Regions from separate parts of the Cupriavidus sp. FW305-3-2-15-C-LB2 genome, predicted to be linked through region 1. Evidence: predicted binding sites of a transcription regulator. Region 1 holds the regulator's gene; each other region holds the start of a gene.

Region 1 (4,098 bases):
GGCGCTGGCAGCTCGCGGGAGAGCATGCCCATGAACGCACCCGGGACCGAAGAAATGGCCCGGGCGGCCCCCCAGCAAACGTGGGACCTGCAACGGTCGGCCGCTGCGCCGGGCGAGACCTCTGACGAAACGCTCTACGAGGTCCGCCGCAAGATCTACCCGCGCTCGGTGACGGGCGCATTCTCCAGCTGGCGGGTCTGGCTGGTGATCCTGACCCAGCTGATCTACTACGGCACGCCCTGGCTCCAATGGAATGGCCGCCAGGCCGTGCTGTTTGACCTTGGCGAGCGCAAGTTCTACATCTTCGGGCTGGTGCTGTGGCCGCAGGACGTCATCTACCTGGCGGTGCTGCTGGTCATCTCGGCGCTGGCGCTGTTCCTGTTCACGGCGATCGCGGGGCGGCTGTTCTGCGGCTATGCCTGTCCGCAGACGGTCTACACCGAGATCTTCATGTGGATCGAGCGGCGGGTCGAAGGCGACCGCATCGCCCGCATCCGGCTCGATGGCGATCCGTGGAGCCTGCGCAAGTTCCGTCTCAAGGCGACCAAGCACTTCCTGTGGGTGCTGATTGCGCTCTGGACCGGCTTTACCTTCATCGGCTATTTCGCACCGATCCGCGAACTGGGCGGCGAGGTGCTCAGCCTGTCGCTGGGGCCGTGGCAGTCGTTCTGGATGCTGTTCTACGCGTTCGCCACCTGGGGCAATGCGGGCTTCATGCGCGAGCAGGTGTGCAAGTACATGTGCCCGTATGCGCGTTTCCAGAGCGTGATGGTGGATCGCGATACCTATGTCGTGACCTACGACGTCGGCCGCGGCGAGCCGCGCGGAAGCCGGTCGCGCAAGACCGACCACCACAAGGCGGGGCTTGGCGACTGCGTCAACTGCAGCATCTGCGTGCAGGTGTGCCCGACGGGCATCGATATCCGCGACGGCCTGCAGTACGAGTGCATCGGCTGCGGCGCCTGCATCGACGCCTGCGACCAGGTCATGGACAAGATGGAATATCCGCGCGGCCTGATCCGGTACACCTCGGAAAACGCGATGCGCAAGGGCTTGTCCGCGGCGGCATCACGCAAGCGCCTGCTGCGCCCGCGCGTGGTCATTTATTCCGTGATCTGGGTGGCGTTGCTGGCCGGGTTCATGGCTTCGATCGCGCTGCGCACGCCGCTGAAGGTCGACATCATCCGCGACCGTGGTGCGCTCGGCCGTGAAGTGGAAGGCCGCTGGATCGAGAATGTCTATCGCCTGCAGCTGATCAACACCACCGAAGCGCCGATGCAGATCAGCGTGCGCGCCGACAGCGACGAACTGAAGAACCTGACCGTGGAATACGACAAGCAGGCCGAATCGCTGGCGCCGACGTCCAACCGGTTGCTGCCGATCCGGATCCGCGTGCCGATCGAGGCCGCGGCGCAGGGCACGCACAAGATCAACGTGACGGTGACGAGCGAAGGCACGGAGCGGGGGCATGCCGAAATCCGGCAATCCACCAGTTTCATCGTGCCGCGCGATTTGTGAAGCTAGGTCGTCAAGATGAAGGGGGCAAGATGAGTCAGCAAGGCAATCCGTGGTGGAAGGAGCCGTGGCCGTGGCTGTTGATGAGCGGCCCGCTGGTGGCGATGGTGGCGTGTGGCGTGACGATCTGGCTGGCATCCACGCATCCGGACATGCCGGTGCAGGGTGCAACGCGCCATGGCCTGGTGGTCGAGAAGGCCGACGCCGCGCCGCCCAAGGCTGCCGCTGTGAGGCAGCCATGAGGTTGCGCTGGCTGATGTGGGTACTCTGGCCGGCGTTCCTGATGGCCGGGTTCGCGACCGCGACGGTGTTTTCGGTGGTGGATCCCGGTGACCTGAACTTCTTCGGCCAGCCGATCGAAGCGTCCCGCGAATCGGTCTACACCGTTGGTTTCCTGATGGCCTGGGTGTTCTGCGCGTTGTCCAGCGGACTGACGCTCTACACCATGCCGTCGCGGCTCAGCGATACCGACGAACTGGAATAAGCGGATCGGTGTGAGGTCTGCGCTGCCATGTCCGCATGCGGTACCTGGCAGCGCCTTGGCCGCTTAGCAGGAGCGGCTGTAGAGCTGCTTGATGCCGTCGATGTCCACGAGCTTGACGTGGCGCTGGCGAATCTGGATCAGGCCGGCTTCGGCAAAGCGGGAGAACAGGCGGCTGACGGTTTCGAGCTTCAGGCCCAGGTAGCTGCCGATCTCTTCGCGGCTCATGCGCATCACGAACTCGGACGCCGAATAGCCGCGTGCCGACAGGCGCTCAGAGAGGTTGATCAGGAAGGCGGCAAGCCGTTCCTCGGCGCGCATCGAGCCCAGCGTGACCAGCATCAGTTGGTCATGCGTGATTTCCTTGCCCATCAGGCGCAGGAACTGCTGCTGCAGCGACGGCAGGTCTGCCGACAGGGACTGCAACTCGCTCATGCGGACCACGCAGACTTCGGTGTCCTCCAGCGCGGCGGCATCGGAGGCATGCTGCATCTCGCCCAGCCCGTCGAGACCGACAATTTCGCCGGGCAGGTGGAAGCCGGTAATCTGCGAGCGGCCGTCTTCAGTGGTGACGTGGGTCTTGAGCGTGCCAAAGCGCACGGCATAGACCGCGGTGAGTGGATCGCCCATGCGATACAGGGTTTCACCCTTGTGCACACGGATGCGTTCCTGAACCAGCGTGTCCATCTTGGCGAGGTCTTGCTGCGACATGCCGACCGGAAGGCACAGCTGCCCCATCGCACAGGTGGAGCAGCGTGGTGACATCTCGGTAATGGGAATGGAGGTGAGCAATTGGAACCTGCTAGAAATGGCAGCGAGGGCGCGATAACGGCATTTTACCGTGCGATGTGATGTGGTAGGGAGTGAGAATTGACACTTGGCGTACTGATCAGCGTTTTTCTGCTGGCTTTGCTGGGCGGGGTCCACTGCGCCGCCATGTGCGGCGGCGTGGCGCTGGCCGTGGAGCAGCGTCACGGCGCGGCGGCGACGATCAGTCTGGTGCCCAGCCGTGCCGCCTGGCTCGGCGAGTTGCTGATAATGCACCTGGGCCGGATCTCGACCTATATGCTGCTTGGGGCCGCGCTAGGCGCGGTCGGTGCTTCGGCGTGGAAACAGGACTATCTGCCGGTGCAGCGCTGGCTGTTCGGCGCGGGCAGCGTCATGCTGCTGTGGTCGGGCTGGCGGTTGCTGCGCGGCAACACGTTTACCGTCGACTGGCTGGAGCGGCTGGCGTCGCGTGCCAGCGCAGCGGTGGCGCGCCGGCTGGGTGGCGTGGCACGCGGCATGCCGTCCTTTGTGCGCGCACGCGGCGGCCTGGCGCGGCGATACGGCGTGGGCCTGGCGTGGGGGCTGGTGCCGTGCGGCATGGTCTATGGGGCGCTCACGCTCGCGCTGCTGGCGGGCAATGCGGCGTCCGGCGCACTCGTGATGGGCGTGTTCGGGCTCGGCACACTGCCTAACCTGCTGGTGCTCTCCGGCCTGTCAGGCTATTTGCGTACGCTGTCGCGACGTCCCGGCGTGCGCCTGGGGGCCGGCCTGGCGGTAATGGCGTTCGGCGGCCTTGGCATTGCGCGAGCGGTGCTGTTGCCACATTCGCTGGCCGAGCATGGATTCTGCCTGGTGTTCTGAGGCGCCGGCGCTGCGCGGGCAACGGATGATGGTTGCAGGCGGGGGCGGGAATGCCATACAATCGCCAACATTGCGGTATCGCGCGGTGTCTTGTGAGCCGCGGTAAGCAGCGGGCGAGCAGCGCCAGGCGGCCTTCATACCAGAAGGTGAGTTCAGGGCAGGGGAAGCGGAAGGTTTTCGATGCCCGTCCCGTCCCCACAGTCCATCCGGTTCAAAAGATCTGGTTCAAAAGTCCGGCTGGCACTGCGGTGTTGGCGATGCCGGCCTTGCTCCCGATACCCGTTTTTCTTGCGTCCGAGGCCTTCAGTTCGCTGACAGCGACGTCCGGTATGTGCGGACGCGCTACGCAAGAGGTTCGCTGGCTGGCCCATAACCGCATGCGAACGATCTCCTGCCGGAACGCCCGGCAACTCGATGCAAAGATAGGGAAGTGCACGGCTTGGATGCAGCAGGTATCCGGCTAGCTGCGCAAT
Region 2 (4,098 bases), on a different contig from region 1:
GGAAGCTGGGACGTAACCGCGTTGATGACGGCGCGCTGCTCATCATCGCCAAGGACGACCGCACGCTTCGTATTGAGGTGGGTTACGGGCTCGAAGGCGTCCTGACTGACGCCGCGAGCAAGCGCATCATCAGTGATGATATCGTGCCCCGATTCAAGCGGGGCGACTTCTATGGCGGTGTGTCTGCGGGCATCGACCGCATGCTTGGGGTCATCGAAGGGGAGCCACTGCCACCTCCGGAGGAAAGAGCAGGGGATACGGGTGACCCCGTCCGGCAACTGATGCCAATCCTGCTTGTGCTCACTCTGGTTCTGGGTGGGTTACTGCGTTCCATGCTGGGGCGCTTCCCGGGTGCAGTCGCGACGGGTGGGGCCGTTGGAGTGGTCGCGTGGATGCTTTCTGGCGCCATCTTTGCCGGCATCGTTGCAGGGGCAATCGCGCTCTTGTTCACGCTGATGGGTGGCCCGCACATGGGCTTGCTGGCTATCGGCGGCCGCTCGGGAAGATATGGCGGCCGGTCGGGCCCCGGGGGATTCGGCGGCGGTGGCGGCGGCTTTGGCGGTGGTGGTGCTTCCGGCAAGTGGTGATGGCAAACATCAATCACATCTTGCGGCGTCCGCCGAGGGGGCGAAAATGGCGATATTTGGATGTGAAATGGCTGGGCAGCTATGTAACCCTTGGGCCCTATAATTATTTCGATATCTGCCGACATCGAGGCTGCCATGCAGGTGTCGCCGTACGTGTGGCCACGGACAGGCCTCGGTGCATCCGGCCGTGGACTGAGGATTCAAGCACCTGGTGCGGAATCTGCCGGAATTACCACGCGCGTGAGCAAAGGCCATGTGGATCGGCGTGCCTAAAGAAGTCAAGGACAACGAGTACCGGGTTGGCCTGGCGCCTGCCTGCGTGCGCGAACTTGTCAGCCGCGGTCACCAGGTCATGGTCCAGGCCGGGGCCGGGGCCGCGCTTGGCCTTTCCGACGCGCAATACGAAGCGGCTGGCGCGAAGCTGGCTGCCGATGCGAAGGCCGTGTACGACCGGGCCCAGATGATTGTCAAGGTCAAGGAGCCACAACCACGCGAACTGGCGCTGCTCAGGCCCGGGCAGATCCTCTATGCATACCTGCACCTGGCCGCGGACCGTGAGCTGACTGCCGCGCTGCTGCAATCCGGCGCGGTCTGCATCGCCTATGAGACGGTTACGGGGCCTGACGGTGGTCTGCCGCTGCTGGCCCCCATGAGCGAGGTCGCCGGCCGCATGTCGGTCCAGGTGGCGGCAGCCTACCTCGAGAAGCCGAACGGCGGCATGGGACTGCTGCTCGGCGGCGTCCCGGGCGTCGCGCCGGCACATGTCGTGGTGATCGGCGCCGGCGTGGTGGGCGCCAATGCTGTCCAGATCGCGGTAGGCATGGGGGCGCGCGTGACGGTATTGGACAAGAATATCGAACGACTGCGGCATCTGGGCTCCGTGTACGGCAATCGAGTCGTGACGGTCTACTCCAGCGCTGACAGTATCGAGCGCGCGTTGCTCTCGGCCGATGCGGTCATCGGCGCGGTGCTGGTGCCTGGCGCCGAGGCGCCCAGGCTGGTCACGCGTGCGATGGTCGCGCGCATGAAAGCGGGTTCGGTGCTGGTGGATGTGGCGATAGACCAGGGAGGCTGCGCCGAGACATCGCGCCCGACCAGCCATACGGATCCGACCTATGTGGTGGACGGCGTGCTGCACTACTGCGTGACCAACATGCCGGCAGCGGTGGCGAGGACCTCCACCTTTGCCCTGAACAACGCCACGATCGGTCATGCGATGGCCCTTGCCGACAAGGGATGGTCCCGCGCGCTCTCAGACGACCCCTACCTGCGGGCCGGGCTGAATATCTGTCGCGGGAGTGTGACTTATGCGGCCGTCGCAAGCGCCCATGGCTACGCCCATGTACCCGCCGAGCAGGTGCTGACCTGAGCGCGGCCGCCAGTATCGGCCGACACGTTGCTGTCGGCCACCCCTGGTGCAGCAGCCCTGCCATGAGCCGAATCACAGCGGTGTGGCTGGCTTGGTTGACTGGCATCAACCCGCATGTCCTTGCGACCGCTAATTTGGGATGAACCACAGCCAAAGCCGAGGTCGCCATGTACCGCCGCATTCTCCTAGCCCTCGATGGCAGCCGTTCATCCTTGAATGCCCTGGAGCAGGCCGTGTCGATGGCGCTGACCACCGACGCCGAGGTCAGCGCCATGTTCGTCGTCGACGACAGCGACCTGTTCTTCGAGGTCAGCCCGGGTGACCGGCACTGGCTGATGGCCGACATCATTGCCTATGGCAAGCAGGTGCTGGCTCGTGCCGGCGAGCGCTTCAGTGCCGCCGGCGTGCGCTGGAGCAGCAGGTTGGCCGAGACGCCCGGCACCCCTGCGAAGATTGCCGAGGCGATCATCGCGGAAGCGGACCACTGGAGCGCGGACCTGATCGTCATGGGCACACACGGCCATCGCGGCGTGCGGCGCATGGTGCTGGGCTCGGTCTCGGAGCACGTGGTCAGCAAGACGGTTCGCCCCGTGCTGCTCGTTCGGCAGCAGTCGCGCGGCGATACGCCCTGACCGTTCGGTTCCGGCCTGCGAAAACCCCAATAATTCTTCCGGAGTGACGCAAATGCAGGTTTCAAGAAGCCTAGGCCTCGGCCTGTCGTCGCTGGCGATTGCCGTTGCGGCGGCGGGTTGCGCCACTCGCGCCGCGCCCGCTGGCGTGCAGATCATGGAGCAGCACGGCGTTTCCTACGTATCGGGTGGAGACGATGAGGCGGGCATGCAAAGCATGCTGGCCATCGCCGCGCGTTTCAATGTACGGCTGACGATGGTGGATGCCGGGCGCGGGAAGCCGCTGGGCGGTGCCACGGTGGTCGTGGCCAGCCAGGAGGGCCGCCCGGTGCTGCACACTACGGCTAGCGGGCCGCTGTTCTATATGCGACTCAGGCCGGGTGCCTATCGGCTCGCGGTCGGCTACCAGGGGCGGGACCAGATGCGCGACATCGTCGTCGCTGGCGAGCCGCTCGAGGTGACGTTCCGGCTGCCGGTCAATACGCTCGAGGACGACTGGCTGCTCTGCGCCACGACACCCTGTCCGCGTCGCTGAGCCTGCCGCTCGGACGTGTCGCCGCGGGCACGACACCGCGCAAGCAAGTTCGCGGCGGTTCAGGGACGATCCCGCGAAAGAGAAGCGACGGAACTGGAAGGGGAAGAAGAAGCGCTCAGGCTTCGTTCGGGGACAAGCAGGCGAGCCGCTCGGCGTGGGCAGGCCTGAATCCGCGAGCCGCAACCCCTGCGCGAAGACTGCCGATGCGCGCGCGACCAGCGGCGGTTGGAGCGCGGTACCGCGGCTTTGACACGTATCAACAGCAGTTGCGCCGGTTGCCCTACGCTGCATTTAACCAGTCCAGACCCGAGTCGCCACAGGCTCCCATCGCCGGAGAAACCGCTATGTACCAGCGCATCCTTGTCGCCATGGACGGCGGCGCCGCATCGGAACTTGCCCTGGAACAGGCCATGATCATCGCGCGCGCCGCCAACGCCGAAGTGGAGGTGGTCCATGTGGTCGATGACCGCAGCCCGTTTCTGGATGCCAGCAATCTGGATCCGGTGAGATTGATAGAGGACCTCACGACGGCGGGGCAAAGCGTTCTCGCTGCCGCCTCCGGCCGGCTTGCCGCAGCGGGTATTCGCCACGTAACGCGGCTGCTCGGTAAGCCTATGGTCGAGGGCGACGTTGCTGCCACGATCGCTGCCGAAGCCAATGGCTGGGGCGCTGATCTGGTTGTGATGGGTACGCACGGCCGCCGGGGAGTGCGGCGACTCGTCATGGGCAGCGTCGCGCGAAGCGTGATCAACCTGGCCGTCGCGCCCGTCCTGCTTCTCCGCGCCGAGGAAGCGTAAGCAGGCGAACAGATTTTGGAGGGCATTACGCCAGAAAGCTATGCATACGATCGACTTTTCCGGCGAGACGCCGGATTACTGCCCGACCGGGCCAAGCCTGCGGTGTGCCGTGAAGGTGGATGGCACACCGGCGACCTATGAGATCACTGCCGAGGCGCTTGAGGATCATTTCGGCGCACGC
Region 3 (4,098 bases), on a different contig from region 1:
CTCGCGCAGCGCAACCAGGTGGCGCTGCCCTATCCCAGCGTCGAGGCGCTGCGCGCCGCCTACGCCTTCACCGACCTGCAGTCGTTCCTGGACATCTACTACGCCGGCGCCAGCGTGCTGCTGACCGAGGAAGATTTCTTCGACATGACCATGGACTACGTCAAGCGCGCCGTCGCCGACAACGTCCGCCACGCCGAGATCTTCTTCGATCCGCAGACCCATACCGCGCGCGGCGTGCCCATCGGCGTGGTGATCGACGGCATCGCCGATGCCCTGGCCCAGGCGCGCACCGAATATGACTTCTCCAGCAGCCTGATCCTGTGCTTCCTGCGCCATCTGCCGGAGGAAGACGCCTTCGCCACGCTGGAGGCCGCGCTGCCCTACCGCGACCGCTTTGTCGGCGTGGGCCTGGATTCGTCCGAGCGAGGCAACCCGCCCGAGAAGTTCGCGCGCGTGTTCGCCAGGGCGCGCGAGCTGGGCCTGCACCTGGTGGCCCACGCGGGCGAGGAAGGTCCGGCGCAATACGTCACCGACGCGCTCGACATCCTCAAGGCGCAGCGTATCGACCACGGCGTGCGCGCCATCGACGATCCGGCGCTGGTGGAACGCCTGGCGCGCGAGCGCGTGGCGCTGACCGTGTGCCCGCTGTCGAACGTCAAGCTCAAGGTCTACCCGGACCTGCGCGACCACCCGCTCAAGCGCATGCTCGATGCCGGCGTGGTGATCACGCTGCATTCGGACGATCCTGCCTACTTCGGCGGCTATATGAACGCCAACTGGGAAGCCACCTTCGAGGCGCTGCCGCTGGACGCGGCCGATGCCCACAAGCTTGCCCGCAACAGCTTTGAAGCGGCCTTCCTGCCTGCCATGCAGAAGGCCGAATTCCTGGCGGAAGTCGACCACTTCTGGTCGAGCCCGCCCAAGTCCCCGCCCGCAACGGCCCCAGCGGCCTGAGCGCGGCGCATGCCAATAGCCCGGCCCGCTGCTTGAACCATGCCGTTCCGCGCGGGCCGGCCACAAGAGACACACCATGACGACCAACCCCAAGACTGACTCCCTCACCCGTGCCATTCGCGGCCGCGTGCTGCATTTCCTGCGCGATCCGCAATTCCATGAGGATGCATATCAGTATTGGGACGACGGGGTGCTGATCGTCACCAACGGGCGCATCGCCGCTGCCGGCGACTATACGCAGCTGGCTGCGCGCATTCCGGCCGACGCCGAGATCGTCGACCACCGCGGCAAGCTGATCGTGCCCGGCTTTATCGACACCCACGTGCACTACCCGCAGACCGACATGATCGCGTCGCCGTCGCCGGGCCTGCTGCACTGGCTCGAGACCTACACCTTCCCCGAAGAGCGCCGCTTTGCCGATCCCGACTACGCGCGCGGCGTGGCCGGCTTCTTCACCGAGGAACTGCTGCGCAACGGCACCACCAGCGCGGTGGTCTGGAGCACGGTGCACAAGGCCTCGGCCGAGGCCCTCTTTGCCGAAAGCGAGGCGCGCAACCTGCGCATGGTCACGGGCAAGGTGATGATGGACCGCAACTGCCCGGAATTCCTGCGCGATACGGCCGAGACCGGTGCCCGGGACTCCGCCGACCTGCTCTCGCGCTGGCATAACAAGGGACGCCTGGCCTACGCCATCACACCGCGCTTTGCCCCGACCTCGACCGAGGCGCAGCTGGCCGCCTGCGGCGAACTGGCGCGCGCCTACCCGGACGCCTTTATCCAGACCCACGTGGCCGAGAACCGCGACGAGGTCAAATGGGTGGCCGAGCTGTTCCCGGACGCGCGCAGCTACCTGGACGTGTACGACCGCTACGGCCTGCTGCGCCCGGGCGCGATGTACGGCCACGCCATCTACCTGGACCAGGACGACCGCCGGCGCCTGGCCGACAGCGGCGCCGCGGTGGCGCATTGCCCCACCTCCAACCTGTTCCTGGGCAGCGGCTTCTATGACTTCCACCAGTCCGACGCCAACCGCCTGAACGTGACGCTGGCCACCGACGTCGGCGGCGGCACCTCGTTCTCGATGTTCCGCACCATGAACGCGGCGCACAAGGTGGCGCGCATGGGCGGCTACTACCTGACCGCGCTGCGCATGTTCTACCTGGCCACCCGTGCCGCGGCCGAGGCGCTGGGCTGGACCGACCGCGTCGGCAGCTTCAGCGTTGGCTGCGAGGCCGATTTCATCGTGCTGGACCCCAAGGCCACGCCGCTGATCGCCCGCCGCAGCAACCGCTCGGAAACGCTGGAAGAAGAGCTGTTCGCCTTTGCCATGCTGGGCGACGACCGCGTCATCGACAGCGTCTATGTGATGGGCGAGGCCGCCCACGTGCCGGCCGCCTGATCCGTCACCTGGCCAGCAGCCGCCCGCCGTCATGCGGCGGGCGCGCTTTTACCGCTTCGCCCCCGCCTCCGGCTTGACGACCGTCAAGGCCGTCTTCGACAAAGCCTTCTAACCTTGCGGTTCCGCCGCGGCCGTTCTGCGCGCCGTGCGCCCTTACCCATCCGACCGCAATCAGAAGGTTCCGCATGACCGCTTTCCAATCCGCCGCTCACGCCCCTGAGCGCGCCAGTGGCCCGCATGACGTGCCCCATGCCGCGCGCAAGGGCGCGCCCAACCACGCCCCGCTGCCGGAGCCGATTGCGCCGGACGCCCCGCTGCCCTCGCGCAAGATCATCCGCGGCTGGCTGATCCCGCTGGGCCAGCGCAGCACGCCGCGCGCACTGCTGCTGTTCGCCTTCGACTACCTGTTGTTCGGCGCCGTGCTGGCCGGCGTGGTGCTGGCGCAGCACTGGGCCGCCAAGCTGGCGCTGGGCGTGCTGGCCGGGCTGATCATCGCGCGCCTGTTTATCATCGGCCACGATGCCTGCCACCAGAGCCTGACCCCGCGCCGCGGCCTGAACAAGTGGCTGGGCCGGCTCACCTTCCTGCCCTCGCTGACGCCGTACAGCCTGTGGGAAGTCGGCCACAACGTGGTGCACCATGGCTATACCAACCTGAAGGGCTTCGACTTCGTCTGGGCGCCCTACTCACTGGAAGAATTCAACGCGCTGCCGCGCTGGCGCCGCGTGATGGAGCGCATCTACCGCACCGGCTTCGGCCCGGGCCTGTACTACCTGGTGGAAATCTGGTGGTGCAAGATGTTCTTCCCCAGCAAGCGCCAGATGGCTACGCGCCGCCCGATCTTCACCGGCGACTGTGTGCTGGTAGCCGCCTTCGGGCTGGCCTGGATCGGCGCGCTGGCGGGCCTGGCGCTGGCCACGGAGCAATCGGTGTGGTTGCTGACCGGCGCGGGCTTTGTGCTGCCATTCCTGGTCTGGAACGTCACCGTCGGCTTCGTGCTGTATGTGCACCACACCCACACCAGCGTCGCCTGGTATGACACCAAGGCCATGTGGGCCAAGGCACAGCCCTTTGTCTCGACCACCGTGCACCTGCGCTTCCGCCACGGCATCGGCGCGGCGCTGCACCACATCATGGAACACACCGCGCACCACGTCGACATGAGCGTGCCGCTGTACCGCCTCAAGCGCGCCCAGGCACTGCTGGAGCACGCGCTGCCGGGCCGCATCATCATCGAGAACTTCTCCTGGCGCTGGTATTTCGATACCGCGCGCCGCTGCAAGCTCTATGACTTCAAGGCCCTGTGCTGGACCGATTTCCGCGGCCGCCAGACCAGCGACAACGCGCCTGTACCCGGCTGAGGGTGCAGGCCTTGTGGCGGGGGGAGGTGGCCCCCCCCCCCCCCCCCGCCGCTATAATTGCCGCTTCCATTGGGGAGTAGCCGCCCTGCTCTCACCGCGCCGCGCAATGCGGACTCCGGGGGACAGGGGCGTACGTCAACAGACTTGACCGCTTGCGGTTATGGCGTGCGCAGCTCCGGACCCGCCCGGCCGTACTGATACGGACCCGGCAGCGTCCAGCCTGGCGAGACCGATGACCATACCTTTCTGGCCGGGCCGGGAAAGGTGTGCGTCATTGGCATCTCGCGATGCATTGCGGCCCGGTTACCCCACAAGACCAATATGGAAGCCTTCCTCGTCTCCACAGGCATCGTCGCCCTCGCTGAAATGGGCGACAAGACGCAA

The links. The regulator FNR, encoded in region 1, switches genes on or off when oxygen is low (the NO sensors DNR and NnrR bind a similar motif). The targets are predictions, from matches to a motif close to TTGATNNNNATCAA.
Region 2: AC3WRR_RS16060 (universal stress protein) is a predicted target of FNR. The motif match lies at 2,052-2,065, and genes of this name have one in related genera.
Region 3: AC3WRR_RS16350 (fatty acid desaturase) is a predicted target of FNR. The motif match lies at 2,427-2,440, and genes of this name have one in related genera.

Annotation. Positions count from the first base shown of each region.
Region 1 is NZ_JBYSZW010000059.1:11,386-15,483, reverse strand. Features, by position in the region: gene ccoG (cytochrome c oxidase accessory protein CcoG) at 31-1,518, shown strand; gene AC3WRR_RS30460 (membrane protein) at 1,548-1,757, shown strand; gene AC3WRR_RS30455 (hypothetical protein) at 1,754-1,999, shown strand; gene fnr (fumarate/nitrate reduction transcriptional regulator Fnr) at 2,063-2,788, opposite strand; gene AC3WRR_RS30445 (sulfite exporter TauE/SafE family protein) at 2,867-3,625, shown strand.
Region 2 is NZ_JBYSZW010000019.1:80,814-84,911, forward strand. Features, by position in the region: gene AC3WRR_RS16050 (TPM domain-containing protein) at 1-587, shown strand, start outside; gene ald (alanine dehydrogenase) at 841-1,956, shown strand; gene AC3WRR_RS16060 (universal stress protein) at 2,124-2,588, shown strand; gene AC3WRR_RS16065 (carboxypeptidase-like regulatory domain-containing protein) at 2,641-3,120, shown strand; gene AC3WRR_RS16070 (universal stress protein) at 3,465-3,917, shown strand; gene AC3WRR_RS16075 (DUF1488 family protein) at 3,958-4,098, shown strand, end outside.
Region 3 is NZ_JBYSZW010000020.1:18,541-22,638, forward strand. Features, by position in the region: gene AC3WRR_RS16340 (adenosine deaminase) at 1-954, shown strand, start outside; gene guaD (guanine deaminase) at 1,031-2,353, shown strand; gene AC3WRR_RS16350 (fatty acid desaturase) at 2,539-3,714, shown strand; yybP-ykoY riboswitch at 3,774-3,921, shown strand; gene AC3WRR_RS16355 (TMEM165/GDT1 family protein) at 4,036-4,098, shown strand, end outside.